Regions from separate parts of the Tigheibacillus halophilus genome, predicted to be linked through region 4. Evidence: riboswitches for the same ligand, from Rfam matches in the RefSeq annotation. Region 4 holds a riboswitch; each other region holds the start of a gene.
What was found. A riboswitch is a leader RNA that binds a small molecule or an ion and turns the genes downstream of it on or off. The one in region 4 is predicted to bind S-adenosylmethionine.
Positions count from the first base shown of each region.

Region 1: it holds a riboswitch for S-adenosylmethionine, as region 4 does, so the genes downstream of both, ACFSMW_RS18855 (OsmC family protein) here and metK (methionine adenosyltransferase) in region 4, are expected to answer to the same signal.
Region 2: it holds a riboswitch for S-adenosylmethionine, as region 4 does, so the genes downstream of both, ACFSMW_RS13640 (5-methyltetrahydropteroyltriglutamate--homocysteine S-methyltransferase) here and metK (methionine adenosyltransferase) in region 4, are expected to answer to the same signal.
Region 3: it holds a riboswitch for S-adenosylmethionine, as region 4 does, so the genes downstream of both, ACFSMW_RS07990 (methionine ABC transporter ATP-binding protein) here and metK (methionine adenosyltransferase) in region 4, are expected to answer to the same signal.

Region 1 covers NZ_JBHUIZ010000017.1:85,852-91,453, forward strand. The annotation lists gene ACFSMW_RS18845 (sodium:solute symporter family protein) at 1-147, opposite strand, end outside; gene ACFSMW_RS18850 (LLM class flavin-dependent oxidoreductase) at 152-1,555, opposite strand; gene ACFSMW_RS18855 (OsmC family protein) at 1,641-2,093, opposite strand; SAM riboswitch class I at 2,267-2,377, opposite strand; gene ACFSMW_RS18860 (heavy metal translocating P-type ATPase) at 2,501-4,708, opposite strand; gene ACFSMW_RS18865 (cytochrome c oxidase assembly protein) at 4,765-5,535, opposite strand.
Region 2 covers NZ_JBHUIZ010000013.1:34,923-40,524, forward strand. The annotation lists gene ACFSMW_RS13630 (glycoside-pentoside-hexuronide (GPH):cation symporter) at 1-1,002, shown strand, start outside; gene ACFSMW_RS13635 (M81 family metallopeptidase) at 1,025-2,455, shown strand; SAM riboswitch class I at 2,634-2,745, shown strand; gene ACFSMW_RS13640 (5-methyltetrahydropteroyltriglutamate--homocysteine S-methyltransferase) at 2,874-3,986, shown strand; gene ACFSMW_RS13645 (cupredoxin domain-containing protein) at 4,390-4,920, shown strand; gene ACFSMW_RS13650 (cbb3-type cytochrome c oxidase subunit I) at 4,933-5,602, shown strand, end outside.
Region 3 covers NZ_JBHUIZ010000005.1:349,491-355,092, forward strand. The annotation lists gene ACFSMW_RS07980 (MetQ/NlpA family ABC transporter substrate-binding protein) at 1-810, opposite strand, end outside; gene ACFSMW_RS07985 (methionine ABC transporter permease) at 858-1,520, opposite strand; gene ACFSMW_RS07990 (methionine ABC transporter ATP-binding protein) at 1,510-2,535, opposite strand; SAM riboswitch class I at 2,678-2,783, opposite strand; gene ACFSMW_RS07995 (fumarylacetoacetate hydrolase family protein) at 3,087-3,707, shown strand; gene ACFSMW_RS08000 (alanine/glycine:cation symporter family protein) at 3,738-5,141, opposite strand; gene ACFSMW_RS08005 (NADPH-dependent FMN reductase) at 5,489-5,602, opposite strand, start outside.
Region 4 covers NZ_JBHUIZ010000002.1:43,369-48,970, forward strand. The annotation lists gene pckA (phosphoenolpyruvate carboxykinase (ATP)) at 1-1,446, opposite strand, end outside; SAM riboswitch class I at 1,757-1,864, shown strand; gene metK (methionine adenosyltransferase) at 2,066-3,274, shown strand; gene asnB (asparagine synthase (glutamine-hydrolyzing)) at 3,772-5,602, shown strand, end outside.

The sequences.
Region 1 (5,602 bases), on a different contig from region 4:
CCCAAGCAAGTATGGGCCAAGTTTTCCTCCGCCGATAGCAAAATCACTGATGCTTTTTGTTTTACCTCCGGAAACAAAACCAATACCGATCATGACGATGACAAAAATAACGAAACCTATCCATGTGTATAGCCTGATTGTCTCCATGTCCTCAACTCTCTCTTATTGTGGTTAAAGTTTTATTGCCTGTTGAAATGCGGGTTTTCTTTGCTGGGTGACTAGATGGCAGATGGACTGAACCTTTACCATATAGATTTTCCCGTAATGTACCAGCTTCATATTCAGTCCGGTAAATTCCGCGTTTTTGCAGTTCGGGCACGACATGGTCCACGAATTCTTGGAAGGTCCCTGGAGAATATGCTTGGGCAATATTAAAGCCATCTGCATCCCCCTCATCAGCCCACTGTTCTATTTGATCGGCAATTTGTTCTGGTGTGCCGATAAATTTTACAGTACCATTGCCAAGTCCGTGATTTTTAACTGCTTCTTGTAATGTCCATCTTTTTTTCGGATCTTTTGCATATAAATCCAAATTTCCTTGTACTGCTTCTGTTTTCATTTCTTCGATGTACTGATTTGGGTCATATGTTGAAAAATCAATGCCGGTATGTCCCGATAAAAGCGCTAGCGTACCTTCATAGCTGACATGGTTTGTCAGTTCTTCATATTTTTCGTAGGCCTCTTTTTCTGTGGAACCGACAATTGGCAGGATCATGGGGAATATCTTGATGTCTTCAGGCTGCCTGCCTTGCCTGCGGGTACGTTGCCTAAGATCGGCAGTATACGCTTTGACCGCCTCCAAAGAGTGATTTTTAATGAAGACACCCTCTGCGTGTTTTGCCGCGAAATCTCTTCCCCGTGGTGATGCACCGGCCTGGAATAGAACCGGTGTCCGTTGTGGGGAGGGCTCAACCAGGTGGGGGCCAGGTACATGAAAGAACTCTCCTTCATGATGTATTGCATGAATTTTTTCGGGATCGGCAAATGTATCGCTTTCCTGATCCAGTATGATTGCGCCGTCTTCCCAACTCTGTTCCCATAATTTGTATACTACTTCAAGAAATTCGTCAGCACGATCATAACGTAAATCATGGGGGAGACGTTGCGGCAATCCCAGGTTAGTAGCCTCACTTTCCAAATAAGAAGTCACGATATTCCATGCAATTCGCCCCTTGGATAGGTGATCAAGTGTAGACAACTGCCTTGCAAGAGCATATGGTTGTGCATAGGTAGCTGATATCGTTACTGCAAAACCAAGATTTTCTGTAACTGCAGCCATTGCAGAAATAGGTAAAACCGGATCGTGGGCAGGAAATTGCACAGCATGCTGGGCCGCGGGTTTGAAGCTGTTTTGATAGACGCTGTATGTGCCGAGAACATCAGCAATAAACATGGCGTCGAACTTTCCTTTTTCGAGAATTTGAGCCGCTTCTGTCCAATAAGAAATACGATGATGGTTTGTTCCTTGATCCTTTGGATGTTTCCACAATCCAGTCGAATGTGGGGAAGGGGAATGTTGGATAAAACCGTTTAAATGAATTTGTTTAGTCATTATGCAAGACTCCTTTATTTTTGATTAAATATATAGGTTTAGTTGGTTTAATACTGTGGTTAGCCACAATGATGATGATGCATCGTTGTTAATAGGTTGGATGTTCTACGATAACCTGGGATGCTTTTAATGCAACCGGATTGGCAAGTGTATCACCTACAGGGCAATGAGTCTCGATAAACTCTTGATAAGCACTGATTTTTTCTGCTGGTGCCTCTGTATCAATATGAAAAATGTAACGAATGTTAGAGAAACCCGGTCTGACATTCGATTTATTCAGAAATCCGTCCGTATCCAGATCACCTTCAACTGTTACCCTGAAGCCTTTCAAGTCAATACCGAATTGTGAGGCGTAAGTCCGAGCCACGATGGCCTGGCAGGCGCCTAAGGCTGATAAGACTACTTCTACAGGATTCATTCCTTTGTCTGAGCCTCCGAGCTCTTGTGGTTCATCGATGAGAATGCGGTGTCCCCGTGATTCGGTTTCTACTAATAGATTCTCCTTCCAGGTTGCTGTTGCGGTGAATGTTTGTTTTGCCATACTGTTTTCTTCTCCTTTCAATTTGCGAAACTTTTACTTTTTCCTACTCTTCGTGACATTGCTAGGCGTACAGCTAGTGAACAGGGTGAAGCTTAAATTCTTTTCTTGTACCAAAAAGACCCTTCTCCGCATTGGAAAAGGGTCCACAAAAATAATTTCTTTTTGCGCAAACCTTCTCATCTGCGAAATGCTGGGCATTTCTCTGAATTTGGCACCGTAATCTGTTGTGAGATTCGGTTGCCGAGAGTTCACAGGGTCAGTCCCTCCCTCTCTCTTGATAAGAAGCAAATATGTGCTATTTAATTGATTATAAGCAATCTTATCACAAAAAAAATAACTGTCAACCAATTTTGAAAAAAATGTAAAGCTACACCTTCCATTTTCCACACTGGAGATGCAAACAAGATTTAGTCCAGTTTCACTTTTTTCAGTCTGAGTGCGTTCAATACGACGGTGACAGAACTGCACGCCATCGCGGCGGCGGCAATCCATGGTGGCATAACCCCGACAATTGCCAAGGGGATCATCAGGATATTGTAGAGAAAGGCCCAAGTGAAATTTTGTTTAATGTTCTTCATTGTTTTTTTACTGATAGCAACAGCGTCTGTCAGCTGCAGTAAATCATCATTGACTATCGTGACCCCGCCCGCATCCAGGGCAATGTCTGAACCTGCTCCAATGGCAATGCCAACATCAGCAACTGCAAGTGCCGGCGAGTCATTCATCCCATCTCCAACCATTGCAACAGTGTGTCCTTCCTTTTGCAGCTGTTTGATTACGGCAGACTTTTCCTGTGGTGTCATTTCAGCCTGGAAATGTCTAATACCTGTTTTGCCCGCGACCTGTTTTGCGGCAAACTGATTATCGCCAGTCAACATGATGACGGGGAACTTCCTTTTACTTAACGTTGACACTATTTTGGCTGCGTGAGGTCTTATCTGATCTGTGACAGCGATGAATCCAACAAATTTTTCATCCATAAAACAGACCATGACAGTTTTTCCTTCATGCTCCAGTTTTTTCAGTAAATCAGCTTCTGTTTTAGAAAATCGCTGTTTTTCCTGTAAATGTCGCCGATTTGCTATGAAAACTGGCTTACTCAAAACGTATCCTTTTATTCCTGCACCTGGGAGCATTGAGACAGCTGTGGCATCTGGCAGACGCATGTGATGTTTTCTTGCTTCTGACACGACTGCGTTGGCAAGTGGATGGTTTGCTGCATTCTCCAGTGCTCCCATATAAAGAAGCAGTTGATTGTTAGTTATCCCATTTACGTAGATATCACTCACTTCCGGTGTGCCCTGGGTGAGTGTGCCGGTCTTATCAAACAGGAACACATCACATGAAGCAAGACGTTCCAGAAATTGACCTTCTTTGAACAAAATACCGTGCTGGGCTGCACGTCCACTTCCAACCATCACAGATGTCGGGGTAGCAAGTCCTAAAGCACATGGACAGGCAATGATCAATACCGCAATAGTTCTTTCTAAAGCGATATTGAACTGTCCTGTTTCCAGCACGATATACCAAGTGATAAAAGTGCAGGAAGCGAGGAATAGAACAATAGGCACGAAGATGCCGGTAATTCTATCTGCAATATGCTGGATCGGCGCTTTCTCAGATTGCGCTTCTTCCACAATATGGATAATTTGTGCCAGCGCTGTATCAGCTTTGGCTTTCGTTACAATTATTTTCAATGAGCCATGATGGTTGATAGTGCCGGCATATACATACTTTCCAGCATCCTTTTCAGTAGGCAGGCTCTCACCTGTCAGCAGTGACTCATCCACAGTGGAACTCCCGGAAAGAACTTGTCCGTCAATAGGAATTCTTTCCCCGGGTTTCACTAAAATGATATTTCCGGGCTCTAAAATCGAAACCTCCATACGTTTTTCCATGCCGTTGCTGAGCACCGTTGCCATATTGGTTTGTAATTCGTATAGTTTTTTGATGGATGCTGTCGTCTTTGCCTTTGTACTGGCTTCTAATCGTTTTCCTAATAAAATAAAGGTAAATATAAAAGCACTTGTTTCGTAATAGAGAACGATATTTTGGGATGAATGGTCTGTATAAAACGAGGTGAATGTGAGATAGTGGCTGTAAAAGAAGGCAGCAGAGGTGCTCAGTACAACTAAAACATCCATGTTTGCACTCTTGTGCTGCAAGGCTTTCCAAGCCCGGTCATAAAAAGGTCGTCCAATAATGAATTGGATAGGCATAGTGATCATCAATTGGAAGATCGGATCGTTGAACAAAACAGGGACATAAATGCTTCCTTGCGTTAAATGAGAACACATAGACCAGGCTAAAGGGATAGTCAATAATAATGATAATGTGAAATGCCATTTGAGACGCCATAATTCTTTTTCTTTTTCCTGCTCAGATGAAACCCGGTCATCATTTGCTTTTCTTGCGCTAAAACCGATTTTTTCTATTCTGCCAATGATATGGTCAAGATTTGTACGATTGTCTTCAAAAGTGACACTGCCTTTTTCTGTCGCTAAATTCACTTGTATATTAGATACGCCGTCTATCTTGGCTACTGTTTTTTCGATCCGCATCGCACATGCGGCACAATGCATGCCTGATACATCCAATTGTTGTGTTTTTTCCATGGGAATCTCTCCAGCTTATCGTTGTATTGAAACCATTTTATGATAACTGTCTTTTTTTAGAACCGTGGTTTGTTTTTATAAACTTCGCCCATTTTTGCCGTTAGCATGATGGCGAATTTATGGAAGAGCAGCATGATCAGCCCTGCGATAAATTGATCAAGGGCAGTGTTGAAAGGGGGAGGAAGGGGCTGAATGTTCATATCTGCAGGCATGCAAAGCATAGCAGACAATTGAGTCAGCATCGGGTTATTGCCTGCACCCATGAAAGCAGCCAAAATGAAGACCATACATGAAGGCATTAATAGGGCACCGTTAAGGAAGGCATATCTTTTCTTGTTAATGTATGAAGGAAGAACGAGTGGCCACCACATGAGTAATGCCAATAATAACAGTAAGTATTCATACAAAGACCGGATACTCGCATATTTGGACATGAAAATCATTACATATGGAATATGATACAGGAGGAAACATACTGCGAATAAATATAAGGCTATTTTGCAAAGAAGTACTGTTTTTTTGCCATTGGCGAACTGTGTGACAATGTGTGGAAGGCTCATCAAAATAAGAGGAGGGCCGAAGAAGTACAAGATGCTCATGTATGTCATGTGGAAACTGAATGATAGGTGACTGATCGTTTTAAGTGGGCTGCCCAAAAGCAAATAGAATAATCCGGCGGCGATGATGAACAGGGAAATGTGAAGTGTGTGTATTCCTGAATAGTCCCAGTATCTGGCGCAGTAAATATATGCAAGTACAATGACGAGCAGACAGATAAGCATTGGCATGTTCCAGGTCAGTTGTCCAACAAGCAATGCTTCAATCATACCATCCCTCCAGTTTGGTTATTTCTAGTCAGAAGATATGTATATGCAGCCCCAAGTGATATTATGA
Region 2 (5,602 bases), on a different contig from region 4:
TATGCCTATATAACTTATGGACTGCTTGGGATTGTTTATACCATGATCAATATCCCATATGGGGCATTGATGCCGCTGATGTCAAGAAATTCCAAGGAAAAAGGCGAGTTGAATAGTTACCGGGCTATCGGACGGTCGGTAGGTGCCATCATTGTCGCCTCACTGACCTTACCGCTTGTGAATTTCCTTGGTGGGGGCAATCAACAGCTTGGGTTCCCTGTCGTCATGGGCATCTATTCAGTCATAGGTGTGGTATTTTTCTGGCTTACGTTTAAAAACTGCCATGAACGAGTGCAGACTGCCAAACCGGACCAAAAAAATCCGGAAATTAAAAAATCGCTTGTTCAAATGTTTAAAAATAAATACTGGCTGCTTGTATCCGCCAATTCATTTTTATGGTTCGTCAGAATGGGAATCATGAACGGCGTACTGATCTATTATGTCAATTATGTGTTGAAGGAGCCTAATATGGCACCATTTTATTTGACGTTGTTAAATATAGCAAACCTAGTCGGCGGATTCTTTGCACTATCGATCTTAAGAAAATTCAGCAGTCGTAATTCGAGTATGCTGATGTATGGATTAGCTGCTGTCCTGTTGGCATCGTTATTCCTAGTAGAAGGTCAATCAATGATTCTGTTTTCCATTATTTTCTTTGCGGCAAATGTACTGATTGGCTACGGAGACCCGGCCACACTGACCATGCTGGGTGATTCCATTGATTACCAGGAATGGAAATTCGGTACACGACCTGAAGGATTGCTTGTATCCAGCTACAGTTTTTCAACAAAATTCGGTGTTGCGATCGGTTCGAGTTTCCTCGCTTATGCCTTGAGCTGGGCAGGCTATGATCCGAATGCGATTACAGAAGGTGCGAAAACGATGATACGCACATTGATGCTCAGTTTGCCGATCCTGATCACTGTTTTACAAGTAATCATCTTGTATTGCTATAAATTGGACAAGCATCATGCAGATATTGTGAAAGATTTAAATCTATAATCAAGTAATGGGGGAATTATCAATGAAAATAGTTACTGGTTGTTTGTATCACGAAACAAATACCTTCAATCCATTTCCAACAACTGTAGATGACTTTGTTCTTGTTGAAGGCAAAGAGGTAGAAGAACGCCTTGCCAGTACAGAGGTATTTGAAAAAAATGGAGTAGAAATCATCCCAAGTATTTATGCTACAGCTTTATCATCTGGTATCGTAAAAAAAGAAGCATACCGGCACTTTGCTGACAAATTCATTTCCGTTCTTGAAAAACACAAGGATATCGATGGTATCTGGATGCATTTGCACGGTTCTATGGTAGTAGAGGAAATAGGATCGGGAGAGCTGGCATTATTGAAAGAAATCAGGCAGCACATAGGATATGAAATTCCGATTTCCTTGACACTTGATATTCATGGCAATTTGGCGGAGGATCTCCATGAATATGTCAATATCGTTTATTCTTATCGTACGGTACCGCATGTTGACCAGCCTGAAGTGGAGCGTATTTCAGCGCAGCTGCTGGTGGATGCGATTGCTCATCAAGCTAAGATCAGGCCATCTTTTAAAAGCCTGCCAATGATTATCCCTGGTGAGAAGGCTGTCGGAGCAAGTGAACCGTTACGCTCGATATTTAACAAATTAAAGGAACTGGAACAAATGGAAGGCATTATCAGCGCCAACTTTTTCATATGCCACGCCTGGAATGATACGGAAAATACCAGGTCATCCATCTTTGTAGTGCCAGAGTCTGAAGCATATAAAGCCCTTGCCGATAAAGTGACGGAAGAATTGGCAGCATTTGTGTATGACCGCCGCCACGAATTCGAATTTCAGGCAAAGGTTCTTGAGCCTGTTGAAGCAATCCAGCGGGCACTTGAAGGAGCATCCAAGCCTGTTTTCATATCGGATTCGGGTGATAACTCGACTGCAGGAGCACCAGGTATGAGCACGCTGCTCCTGCAAATGTTGAGAGACAGTGATTTGAAAGATAAAAAAGTATTGGTTTCCGCTGTTTATGATGCAGAGGCTTTTCAGAAGTTGAATGGTCATCAGATTGGGGAAAAGGTAGCTGTCAAGGTCGGGACAGATATGGATGAATACAGCAAGCCTGTCGAGTTGGAAGGTATATTGAAATCAAAAGGCGATCTGCTCGGGTATTTGAATGCTACAAATGATAAGGTAGGGGAAGTATGTACACTTTCCATAGGAAATCTGGATGTGATAATAGCGAATCGCGGCGATTCATTCATTACCATCAATCATTTCACTCGCGCCGGCGTCGAAATAGAAGATTATGATGTGATTGTCGTGAAACAAGGATATCTCTTCGATGAGCTAAGCGCCATTTCCAAGCTGGATATTTTAGCGATGACGCCTGGATCGACATACCAGCGAATTGAAAATATCGACTATAAAAATATTCCGAGACCTATCTTTCCGATGGAATTAGCTTGATCTGTTTCTTTTTTCACCGGTAGAACCATATAGACAGTGTGAGTCAAAAAGGATGTATACTCTGTTAAGAGGGCATCCTTTTTGACGATTAAAGGTAGCATATTTTTTAAAAAATAAAACCTAATGGTTGAAATTTTGGGGTGAACTGTTATGATAGATGAAACAATTTCATGAAAAGTTCTTATCCAGAGAGGTCGAGGGACTAGCCTAAAGACGCCTCAGCAACCTGTCCAGTGTCTGACGGACAAGGTGCTAATTCTAACAAGTGCTGCAAGCTTGGTAGATAAGAAGATGACGATCACTCTTCATTCCTTCTTATCGGGGGAATTTTTTATTTGCAGAAATGAAATATTTTGTAAAACAACTGCAGCTAAATAATGGTCAAACAAACCTAAATATTTAAAAGGAGCTGAAGAAGATGACAACAATACACACAGTGAAAAAGGCACCTTTTCGAGGGGAGCAAGTAGGCAGTTTTCTGAGACCGGAACGATTGAAGCAAGCTAGAAGCCAATTTGCCTCTGGGAATATCACCTCAGAGCAGCTGCGTGATATCGAAAATGAGGAAATTGTCAAACTGATTGAAAAACAGAAAGAGGCCGGCTTGCAAGCAATCACAGACGGAGAATTCCGCCGATCATGGTGGCATTTTGATTTTCTGGAAGGGCTGGAAGGTGTGGAAGGATTTGATCCGGATATAGGTCTGAACTTTGTCGGGATTGAAGCAAGAAATCGTTCTATTCGTGTGACAGGAAAAGTAGATTTTCCAGCCGATCATCCCATGTTAGCGCATTTCCGTTTTCTGAAGGAGCATACAGGACCAGATCATACTGCGAAGATGACAATCCCAAGTCCGAACATGCTGCTGCTGCGGGGAAGCATAGATGAAAACATCTATGAAAATATCGAAGCGCTATTGCCGGATTTGACGAAAACATATCAAAAAGCAATACAGGCATTTTATGATCTGGGCTGCCGATATCTCCAGCTTGATGATACTTCCTGGTCTTCTTATTTATCCGAAAAGGGCCGCACAGCTATTCGAAAGCTTGGATATATACCTGAAGACATGCAGGAAATTGCGGCGAAGGCGATTAATGAGTCATTGGCTGGGCGACCGGATGACTTATTGGTGACCATGCATATTTGCCGTGGAAATTACCGGTCACATTATTTTGCAGAAGGTTCTTATGATGCGGCTTCCAAAACTATTTTTGGGAAACTCGATGTGGATGGTCTGTTTTTGGAATTTGATGATGAACGTTCCGGCGGATTCGAACCATTACGTTACGTGAACCGGGATGATTTATATGTCGTGCTCGGCTTGATCACGACAAAAGTCGGAGAAATAGAAGACAAAGCTACCATCAAAAAAAGGATTCAGGAAGCCAGCGAATACCTGCCGCTGGAACAATTGTGTCTCAGTCCACAGTGCGGATTCGCTTCCACGGAAGAAGGCAATGATATCAGTGAGGGGGACCAATGGAATAAGATCCAGCACGTCATTGAAATTGCCAGGGAAGTCTGGTGATTTCTGAACGTAGGGATAGTAAAGTGTACCCTTTTAAAAAAAATAAATATCCAGCAAGCTTTCAGAAGATGATCTCTGTATTGAACAGGGGTCATCTTTTTTACATGCCGTTGATACTAGTAACGGCCGGCTCATACAAAATGGCCGAAGGATGATTCTTGAGGGGTATGTATTGCAGTGACTTGGAAGAAAAACAACAACCTGCATAGCTATAGAAAAACTACTCATCTGACATTTTATCACTGTGCAAATAGGGAAAATACGTTCGCCATATTTCCGTCATATTTCAGGACATTTCCAGTGATTTGTATCACAAATAGGATGGTTGCGTTTTCATATGTTGGAAGGGATGGGGAAGTTTCCTGAAAAAATGCATGATGAAAATGAAATGGAGGGGTGTTTTATGAGTGTGCAAACGGTTGCTTGGATTACCAGTTTGTTCTTTATGCTATTAATTACTGTTGTATTCGGTGTAGTGACGCTGAATGCATCCAAAGAAAGGGTACCATATGATCCGATTAAAAAGAAATGGTACAAAGCCCGAAAATTTTATGCAACCATGTTGGTTGTTTTCCTGTTTGCCATGACAATCCATACATTGCGTGATTTGCCTTATGAGATGCCAGTATATGGCCAGGGCAAAGAAGCGACTGTTGTGGATGTGGAAGCAATGCAATTCGGCTGGAATATGAGCCAGACGGAGTTCAAGGTCGGAGAGCCTATTGAATTCGATGTAACCAGCAAGGACGTCAATCATGGATTTGGCATCTACAATGAAGACAATCAAATGCTCGCTCAAACACAGGCGATGCCGGGATACACCAATAAGGTCTACATCACATTTGATAAACCAGGGACATATGAAGTACTTTGTCTGGAATATTGCGGACTTGGCCACCATTTGATGACCGGCAAAATTGTCGTAAAAGATTAGGGGGGATCGTATATGAGTGCAACGATGAATCAAATGACTTTAAAGCCTGTTGAACATAGTGAAATAAAAACACATAACAAACTGGTTAAAACTTATTTAATCATTGGCGGTTCTGTTATCGCGGCGATGGTTGTTTTTGGAGTTTTGATGCTTTTGCAGCAAGGCGGTGCCATTCAATTGTCATCTGCTGCGTTTTACCAGTTTTTGACCATCCATGGAACCGGCATGGTTGGGGCTGCTGCTTTGGCAAGTACCGCGTTGATGTGGTATTTTCTGACACAATATGTCTCCTTGTCTCCCAAAATTTTCATGACGAATTTAATTTTGTTCTTAATCGGGGTGGCAATGGTTGTCCTTGGTGTGTTTTCTTTTAAATATGCCAGTGCGTGGACATTTCTTTACCCGCTTCCAGCTTTATCGGGCAATGCTTGGTCCGCAGTTGGCGCACTATTATATCTCGCCGGGATGCTGATACTGGGAATAGGATTTTTGCTCATCTACATTGATATCGGTCGCGCAATCATTAAAAAATATGGCAGTCTTGGAAAAGGGCTGGGATGGGATGTTATTTCAGGTGAAAAGTCTGAAAAGGATGCAGCGCCTCCCACTGTAGTGGCCAGTACGATGGTCACTATTGTCAATACGACTGCGCTTGTTGCCGGCGGAATCGTCTTGATCATGA
Region 3 (5,602 bases), on a different contig from region 4:
GATGGAACCGCCCTTTGTATCCTCTGTGATGGCTTTCTTCACATCATCTTCCTGGTACAGCTCCACAATGCGTTTATAAACCTTATTATTTTTATCTTCTTCGCGGGCTGCGATCAGATTCACATATGGAATGGAAGCATCATCCTTAGCTGACTCTTTGAATATAGGATCCTTCGCAGGTTCAAATCCAGCCTGACCGGCAATTCCGTTATTGATCACCGCTGCAGCCACATCTTCCAGGGAACGTGGTGTCTGCTGGGCTACCATTGGTGTGATTTTCAAGTTTAATGGATTTTCAGCAATTTTATCCGGTCCATCAAACAACCCGAAATCAGTATCCAGTTTAATCAATTTCGCTGCCTCCAACAGCTTCAACGCACGTGCCTGATTGGTCGGATCGTCAGGAACAGCGATCTGATCACCTTTCTTCACGTCGGAAAGCTCTTTGATTTTTTTGGAATACAGACCAAGCGGTGCAAACTGAGTAGAGCCGATCGGTACGATGTCATTGCCGCTTTCTTTGTTATACTGTGCCAGGAAAACAAGCGTCTGAAATGCATTTAAATCGATATCCCCCTGTGCCAATGCGTTGTTTGGCAGGGTGTAATCTTCAAATTCTACCAGTTCAATGTCAATGCCTTCTTTTGCTGCTTTTTCTTTCAAAATTGGCCACTGGGCGCCATCGGATCCATTCACACCAATTTTTACTTTGGTGTTTTCTTTTGCACCGGCTTTGTCCTTGGAGTCATCGCAGGCAGCAAGTGCAGCTGCCAAAATGACGGCTAAAAAAAGTAAACTGAATTTTTTCATGTGAATTCTCCTCGTTAGTTTGTATTTTTCTATGTGTGTGACATGTGCTATCTTCTCATGAATTTTTTGGATAACGTGTTCCCAACCCACTGTGCCAGCTGGACGAGTACGATTAAAATGATGACTGTCACCAGCATGACACTACTGTCAAAACGTTGGTATCCATATGTCATGGCCAAGTGGCCGAGACCGCCGCCGCCAACCGTTCCTGCCACAGCAGAAAAGTCGATCAGGCTAACCGAAATGAAGGTCAGTCCCAATATAAGTGGACCTAATGCTTCAGGAATTAAGACGGTAAAAATAATTTTTAGCGGGCTTGCTCCCATTGCCTGTGCAGCTTCGATCACGCCTGGGTCAATACTGACCAGATTGTTTTCAACTACCCGGGCTATGGAAAAGCTGGCAACGATCGTCATCGGAAAAATCGCTGCGGTTGTTCCGATAGTGGTACCGACCACTAACCTTGTCAACGGAGAAATGGCAACAAGGAAAATGATGAATGGAATCGGCCGGATGATATTGATCAGTATGTTCAGCACCTGAAATACCCATTTATTTTCCAAGATGTTCTTTTCCCGTGTGACGAATAGCAGCAGGCCGATTAAAATGCCGATGATCGATCCAAATAGTAGCGTGAAAATGACCATGGTGAGCGTTTCACCAGTAGATTCTGTCACCCGTGGCCAAAATGTTGTCCAATCAACCTTCAAGATCAGTCACCTCCTCGATATCTACTAATTGTCTTAGTTCATTCAGTGCGTCATGAATGCGATCGGCATCCCCGGCAAATGAGATGAGCAGATTGCCGAAAAGCTTCTCCTGAAGCTCTTTGACTGAACCGTACACGATATTGAAATGAATGTAATGCTTTTGCGTCACTTGGGAAAGTACGGCATCGTTGGTAATACTGCCTTTGAAAAGAACCCTGTATAATTTCTTACCGCCTTTGGCCCTCCAGTCCTGCAAAATATGCGGTGACGGCAGATCCTGTTGGACGGATTGTATAAAGCGTTGCGTCGTGCTGTGCTGCGGGTCAGTGAATACATCAAATACATCGCCGGTTTCAATTACCTGGCCGTTTTCCATGACGGCCACCCTGTGGCAGATGGATTGGATGACATACATCTCATGCGTGATCAGCAATATGGTAATACCGAATTCTTTATTCACCTTTTTCAGCAGCCGGAGAATTTCAGCAGTAGTCTCCGGGTCAAGTGCCGACGTTGCCTCATCACATATAAGCACGTCAGGTGATGTCGCAAGCGCTCTTGCAATGCCAACTCGCTGCTTTTGTCCCCCAGATAACTGGTCTGGATAATCCGTGGCCTTGTCAGAAAGACCGACGAAACGCAACAGCTCATTGACTCGCTCCTTTATTTTCGCTTTTGTCCAGCCAGCAAGCTTTAACGGATAGGCGATATTCCCCGCAACTGTCCTGGATTGGAAAAGATTGAAGTTCTGAAAAATCATCCCGATATTGCGTCGCCTCTGACGCAACTCTTTCGGTGTCAGCGTGCTGATATCCACTCCATGTATGGTAATAGTTCCCTTCGTCGGGCGCTCCAGCATATTGACCAGCCGCAGTAAGGTACTTTTACCTGCACCGCTGAAACCGATAACGCCAAATATTTCGCCTTCCTCGACTGTCAGCGTCACATCGCGGACTGCTTGGACTTCCCGTTTTTCCAGGCGGAATGTCTTGGAAACATTCTCGAATGCGATCATATGTATAAACCTCCTGATGTTTACTCCTCCTCACAAACAACGGGTGTCAGCAATCTGGCTTTCTGCAGAAAATAGAAGAGCCCCCTTTCCTTATCGTGACAGATAAGAAAAGGAGGCTCTTCAATTATGAAAAACAATCCGGTTCTCATCTTTCAAGCATGTATGCTTGTAGGAATTGGCACAGTATTCAAATTGAACCTGTTGCCGAAACGTCATAGGGCCCATCCCTCGGTTTCTCTTGATAAGAAATTGTGTTGCTATGTAGTTGTTGTTGTAAGAATTGAGATTAATATTATCTCAATCCGCAGGAATTGTCAAATACTTTTTAAAAAATATTGTTTTGCAAAAGCCAAAGCTGTGTTTGGAAGGTCAGGCAACTTTATGTCAGCTGCTTCGGTGTCCCCTCCATTGATATATTTTTCACTATAGGAATTTCTTTGCAGATACATATAGCCTGTGAGGGTGAAAATTCCATAAACTAGAAGGGCCGTGTTAATATAGCATTAATACAGAGACTATAATTGATAGGGAGTGGGAAGGGTGTGAAGAAAATGACTCAAAATATTTTTTGCATTGGCCGAAACTATGAAAAGCATATAAAAGAGCTGCACAATCAACGTTCAGATAAACCGGTTGTTTTTTCAAAACCGACACATGCCTTGGCTGCAGCAGATGGACAATCAATTGCATTGCCATCGGGCCAGGGGGCTGTTCATTATGAAACGGAATTGGTTATCAAGATGGGGAGAGATTTTGAACCAGAAATGCAAGTAGATGATTTGGTCGATGAAATGGCAATAGGCTTGGATCTGACATTACGAGATGTCCAGCAGAAACTGAAGGAAAACGGGCATCCTTGGCTGCTTGCGAAAGGTTTTCCACAATCGGCTATCATCAGTGACTTTTTTTCGTTTCCAGGAGTGGAGCAGTGCAACGAAAAAACATTTTCTCTCCTGCTTAATGGGATAAAAGTGCAAGAGGGATGTATTCGTGACATGATTTTTGATTTGGATGAACAAATCCGCTATATTGCCAGCCATTTTGGGCTGAAAGCGGGAGACATCATTTTCACAGGTACACCGGCAGGGGTCGGTCCGCTAAGTGACGGTGACCAGTTGGTTTTCCTGTGGGATGACACAGAAGTCGGGTCATGTATTATCGTTTTGCGTTGAGGAAAGCCAAGGGGACAGCCCCCTGGCTTTTTATTCTGCTTTCTGTTTTTCCGCAAACAGGCTGATAACGGGTTCATGGTTCTTGTGCCTGATGACGCGATCGACATAATCTTGCGTGATGTCTCGTACTTCTTTATTCAAGAGCAGCAGAGGAACCACGTTGATTAGCGTGATGGCCGCAAGCAGCAAGTCCAGAAATTGCCAAATCAACTGCAGCCCGCCAATGGCTCCTATGAAAACGGCAATGAGATATATAAAACGACTTGTTTTGGCGGCCTTGAGTCCAAACAAGTATTCTACTTGCTTTTCACCGTAAAAGATGATGACCATTACTGTCGTGATGACGAACAAGAAAAGGAAAACGGCTATAAACAAGCTGCCGTAAAAATCTCCCACAATGGTTGATAAGGCGATATCCACCATGCTGGAAGCCTTGGAAGGAGCCACATCCCGCCAGGCACCTGTGGATAATACAGCAAATCCTGACAGCGAGCAGATGACGACAGTATCTATAAAGACACTTAACATTCCCCAAATTGCTTGTTTGGAAGGGTGGTCTGTTTGTGCTGCGGAATGAGCAAAAGGTGCTGTTCCCATTCCAGCTTCATTGGAATATAGACCGCGGGCGAGTCCCCAGCGCAGCGCGCCAGCAATACCTGCACCAGCGAACCCGCCGGTTGCTGAAATCGGAGTAAATGCATGGCTGAAGATAAGTGCGAACATCTGTGGTACTTGATCATAGTTCCAGATGACCACTGTCAACGTTGCGATGATGTATGTCAGAATCATGAATGGAACTAATTTATCGGTAACTTTTCCGACTCGTTTGATCCCCCCAACCACGATGATCCCTATTAAAATGACAAGAAAAATACCGACAATAACTTTATTAAAGCCAAATGCGCTTTCCAATTGTGTAGAAATGGAATTGGACTGCACCATCGTACTTGCGAAGATTTCCAGCATTAGAAAAAAAGCGAAAAGGTTTGCCAATGGTTTCCAGCCAAGTCCCTTTTTAATATAGTACATCGCACCTCCGACCCATTCACCTTCCTTGTTTTGTTCTCTATAGCGAAGACCAAGGACAATTTCGGCATATTTTGTCGCCATGCCAATGAGAGCGACTACCCACATCCAAAAAAGCGCACCAGGCCCCCCAAGCGCAATGGCTATCGCTACACCGACAATGTTCGTTGCGCCTGCAGTGGTCCCCAGACTCGAGGTAAAGGCCTGAAAAGGAGTGATGGTACCTTCTTTTTTATTACGGTGGAACATTTTCCCTATCGTATTGCGAATGATGTGTGGAAAAAAACGAAATTGGAAAAATTTCAGTCTGATCGTATATAGAAGGCCAGTAAAAATCAAGAACATGGAAACAATATATGTCATTAAAAAATCCGATACATGTGATACGATGCTTTCAAAAGCAACCATTTTTCACTTCTCCTCCAATGGACGTAAATTACTATTCCATACCTTGAAATCATTCATTTAAAACGTCCAATCGAACCGCTGATAAACAGGTGAATGAATCTGCAGAGACATTTCTGCCTATTTGAGGGGCTGGCAAGCGTATGCATTATCATATCTGATAGTCTTACTTTAGGTACTTTATATGTGGGTGTGATATTTGCGGACAAATACCATGCACGAGGGCTACAGTTTAAGGAAGGTAACATGGCTCCATAAGGAGAAATCTTATCAAATAACTGAAATGTCAACCATACAAAAAAGGCTATCAAGCTGCCACTGAGGCATTGCTTAATAACCTTCTAATCCAATTAAAAACCATATTCCGCTTCTTTTGCTTGGCGAATATGTGTATAGGTTTCGGCTAAAACTGCGGTATCTTCCACAAGACGATCGAGACGCAGAAGGACGTCATCATTGACGAT
Region 4 (5,602 bases):
AACCAATACTTCATCTGGAACACCGGGCACGTGAAGCGGCACAGCTAATCCGAAAATGTCATCTTTTATGGTTTCGGTTTTATTCAATTCACCCTCCAAGGCAGCATGAACCATTGCTCGTGTATAAGAAAGCTTCATGCGTTTACCCTCACCGAATGAGCCACCGGTCCAACCAGTATTGACGAGAAACACATTTGCTTGATGCTGGTCGATTTTCTCCCCAAGCATCTTTGCGTAAGTTGCGGGCGGGAGCGGCAAAAACGGAGAACCGAAGCACGCAGAAAAAGTACTTTCAGGTTTCGTTACACCGCGTTCAGTGCCGGCTAGTTTACTAGTGTAGCCACTTAGGAAATGATACATTGCCTGTTCCTTGCTCAATTTGGAAATGGGCGGCAGAGTACCGGATGCATCTGCAGTTAAGAATATGATTGTATTTGGATGTCCGGCAACGCTTGGTTCAACAATATTGTCCATATTATCTAATTGATAAGCTGCTCTTGTATTTTCAGTCAAAGATGTATCGCTATAATCTGGTACGCGCGTATCCTCATCGAGTACCACATTTTCCAGAACAGTGCCAAAGCGGATAGCATTATAAATTTGCGGTTCCTTTTCAGCAGACAGATTGATACATTTTGCATAACATCCGCCTTCAATATTGAATACACCGTGTGGACTCCAAGCATGTTCATCATCACCGATGAGTTTTCGGTATGGGTCAGCAGACAGCGTTGTTTTACCTGTGCCTGATAACCCGAAGAACAAAGCGACATCACCTTCCTGGCCGACATTGGCGGAGCAATGCATTGTTAGGATGTCATTTTGCGGCAGAAGAAAATTCATGACAGAAAAAATGGATTTTTTGATTTCCCCGGCATATTCTGTTCCGCCGATCAATATAATGCGATGTTTGAATGATACACAGACAAATGCTTCCGAATTAGTCCCATCCACTTCCGGATTTGCTTTGAAGGTCGGTGCGGAAATCACGGTGAACTCCGCCTCGTGATCTATTAGTTCCTTTTCATCAGGCCTAATGAAAAGCTGTTTGGCAAATAGGTTGTGCCAGGCAAATTCATTGATTACCTGGATGGGCAAGCGATAGTCAGGGTCGGCTCCTGCAAAGCCCTTGAAACGAAAGAGCTCACTTTTTCCTTCTAAATGTGCAACAACTTTATGAAGTAATTTTACAAATACTGATTCGTCAAGTGACTGGTTTACAAGCCCCCAGTCAACCAGATTACTGGTCAATTCATCTCGGATGATGAACTTGTCTTTTGGTGAGCGTCCAGTGTATTTGCCGGTAGTGGCCCTTATTGCGCCGGTGGAGGTCAGAACCCCCTCATTCGTAGAAGTGATTTTTTCAACAAGTCGGGCTGTGCTCAAATTTTCATGCAAATTTGGATGATTGCACAGTTTGTTCACTAAAGACGTTCTTTCCATCATGTTCATCATTCAGATAACCTGCCTTTTTAGTAGTGTAGAAATTCATTCGATAAGTAATAATCAGGATCAGACACAGAATGTGTTGCTGTTGCAACAGATTAGGTTAAAATGGTATTACAAGTCCGCAAACGATAGAATAAGAAATATGCTCTCTTTCCTGTTTATGGCAAATGTAATGTTTCTGCATATTAGTATAACACATTGAAATTAATAATCCATACTAATAAATTATTTTTTTATCTATATATGTAGAAGTCGTAAAAAGTTGACAGCTCTTGCTCATTTCGTTAACATTAGTACCGAGCGGATACTCTTATTCAGAGCTGGTGGAGGGACAGTCCCGATGAAACCCGGCAACCATCACCTACGTGAATTGGTGCTAACCTGTTGCAAGGGCTAACTCCTTGAACAATAAGAGCGAAAGGCTTTTCCTTTCCTCTGGCATGGCAGGAAGGGTTTTTTATTTGCCTTAAAGCACGTCATGAATCTTCTATAAAAAAGCTGCCTGCACATACAAAAGAGTGAATGAAGCTTTTATTGAAAACATGAAAAAAGTAATTTAAATCTCTTGATACTAAGGGGAGTTCCGTACCATATATTAAAGGGAGGATTTAGCCTTATGGCTAAAAATCGTCGTTTGTTTACATCTGAATCGGTTACCGAAGGGCATCCTGATAAAATATGTGACCAGATTTCAGATGCTATTTTAGATGAAATTATCAGTAAAGATCCTAATGCAAGAGTGGCATGTGAAACTACAGTAACTACTGGTCTTGTACTTGTTTCTGGAGAAATCACTACGAGTACGTATGTCGATATACCAGCAATTGTCAGACAAACAATCAAAGAAATCGGTTATACGAGAGCCAAATATGGTTTTGATGCGGAAACTTGTGCGGTATTGACTGCAATCGATGAACAGTCTCCGGATATTGCCAGTGGTGTAGATACAGCGTACGAAGCACGCCAGGGAAAACAAACTGAAGAAGAAATAGCTGCAATCGGTGCAGGTGATCAGGGGCTTATGTTCGGCTTTGCCTGCGATGAAACGCCAGAACTGATGCCTTTACCGATTTCTTTGGCGCATAAGCTTGCCAAAAAGCTCTCTGATGTACGTAAAGAACATGTGTTGGATTATTTGCGCCCAGATGGAAAAACACAAGTAACCGTTGAATATGATGAAAATGATAAACCAATGCGTATCGATACTATCGTTATTTCGACACAACACCATCCTGACATCGAAACGGAACAGATTGAAAGAGACTTGAAAGAAAAGGTGATCAATCCAATAGTTCCTGTTGAATTATTGGATGAAGATACCAAATATTTCATTAATCCTACCGGCCGATTCGTCATAGGTGGACCGCAGGGGGATGCAGGTCTGACGGGACGTAAGATCATCGTGGACACGTATGGCGGTTATGCACGGCATGGGGGCGGCGCTTTCAGTGGTAAAGATGCTACGAAAGTTGACCGTTCAGCCGCCTATGCTGCACGTTATGTAGCGAAAAACATCGTATCCGCCGGACTTGCAAAATCCTGCGAAGTTCAACTGGCATATGCGATCGGTGTTGCTGAGCCGGTTTCCATCGCAATCAATACTTTTGAAACTGGAAAAGTAAGTGAAGAAGCATTAGTATCCGCTGTGAGGGACATTTTTGACTTGCGCCCGGCGGGCATTATTCAGATGTTACAGCTTAAACAGCCTATTTTTAGAAAGACGGCTGCATACGGGCATTTCGGGAGAACTGACGTGTTATTCCCTTGGGAAAAAACAGATAAAATCTCAGAACTGAAGGCTGTTACTGAAAAAGTTTCACAGTAAAACGGCCAGGCTCATCGTTACGAGCGGATAGGTTCACTATCATCCGTTTAAAAAAGGTTATTTCCATTTCGCTTAGAGAAGATGGGAATGATCTTTTTTTCTTTGTTTAATTGATGCATGTTTCCCGCCATATTGTTAAAAAATAGGGAAAAGGAAATTGTCAGCTCTTGAATGGTCTTGCGTGAAATGGCGGAAAATAATTGTGATTAATTGAACCAAAGAGCTATCGAAAAGATAATTGTTTTATGATATACTTTCTAAAGTGTGTGTTCAAAAAATGGAAATGACCAACGGTGTTCAAGCTGATCTTTATCGAGTGAAGGCTTGTATAGTATTGCTGATGTCGGTTGCCCTTGCGTCACGGGATTGCTGACGAAGCTTCCTTTACAACCAGAACAAAAATACCGAGCTGTTGGAGTATGGGGAGGGCCATTTCAAAGTGTTTTTTGAGCATCCTCTTAGAGTATAAATACAGTGCAGGAAAGAGGAAAAAGAATATGTGCGGATTTATCGGAATGATTCGTAACAAACCAACCAGGCCGACTAAAGAGCAAATTACGCAATTTGAAAATCAAAACAATATCATTACACATAGAGGACCGGATGATGAAGGATATTATTATGATGAGTTCGTATCGTTCGGATTCCGCCGTTTGAGCATTATCGATTTGGACAGTGGGAAACAACCCCTTAGCTACGACGATGAAAAAATATGGCTCATTTTTAATGGTGAAATTTACAATTACATCGAATTGAGAGAAGAGTTGCTGAAGGAAGGATATACGTTTGCGACTGATTCGGATACAGAAGTCATTGCTGCATTGTTTGCGAAACATAAGCAGCATGCATTTCAATATTTGCGTGGGATGTTTTCTATTTTAGTGTGGGATAAAGAAAACGAGACACTTTATGGCGCACGTGATCCTTTTGGAATCAAGCCAATGTTTTTCCATGAGGCTGCTGATGGCACTTATTTCGCATCTGAGAAAAAGAGCATAGCAATGATGCTTGAAGAAGAAAATGTGAATTTGGACGCCCTGCAGCAGTATTTAAGTTTCCAGTTCGTTCCAGAGCCAATGTCTATGACAAGCGGTATTAAAAAGGTTGAACCAGGGCATTATTTTGTTAAAAAATCAGGTGAATCGATTACGTTCCATCGCTTTTTCCATGCAGAATTCCGTCCAGTGCTGATGGATAAAAAAGGATGGATAAAACGAATTCAAGATGTAATGTATGATAGTGTCAATGTGCATATGCGCAGTGATGTACCAGTGGGTTCATTTTTGTCCGGGGGCATCGATTCGACGCTGATCGTTGCAATGGCAAAAAAATTTAATCCGAACATAAAAACTTTTTCGGTTGGATTTGCCCGTGAAGGTTTTTCCGAGATTGATGTTGCTAAAGAAACCGCAGATAAGCTTGATGTAGAAAACATCTCTTATGTTATCTCGCCAGAAGAATATGTGGAAAAATTGCCGAAAATCATGTGGCATATGGATGATCCATTAGCAGATCCCGCTTGCGTACCACTTTATTTTGTTGCGAGAGAAGCTCGCAAGCATGTAACTGTGGTACTTTCAGGAGAAGGATCGGATGAGTTATTCGGCGGGTATAATATCTACCGCGAGCCGGAATCACTGAAAGTATTTGACTCTATTCCGTCTCCTGCGAAAAACCTGCTTGCCAAAGTGGCTGAGGTGCTGCCGGAAGGAGTCAGAGGGAAAAGTTTTCTGCAGCGCGGAACGACTCCTTTGCGTGAACGTTACATCGGCAATGCAAAAATGTTCGAAAACGACGAGAAAAAACGTTTGCTTAAAACATATAAAGAAGGCGTCGATTACCAACAAATTACAGGCCACCTGTTTGATCATGTTGCCGGATATCCGTTGGTCAATCAGATGCAATACGTCGATATTCATACATGGATGCGAGGAGATATCCTGTTGAAAGCCGATCGTACCACAATGGCCAATTCACTTGAATTACGGGTACCATTTTTGGATAAAGAAGTGTTTCGCGTAGCGAGTGAAATCCCTGTGGATTTGAAGATTGCCAATGGGACAACTAAAAGCATCTTGCGTGAAGCATCGAGAGGAATCATACCGGACCATATACTTGATCGGAAAAAGCTCGGCTTCCCGGTCCCGATACGCCACTGGCTCAAACGTGAATTGAATGGCTGGGCCAAGCAGCTGATTCATGAAAGTGATACCGATCATTTGCTTCATAAAGATTATGTGCTTGATTTGCTTGAAGCACATTGCCAGGGCAAAGGTGACTACAGCAGAAAGATATGGACGGTACTGATGTTCATGCTTTGGCATCAAA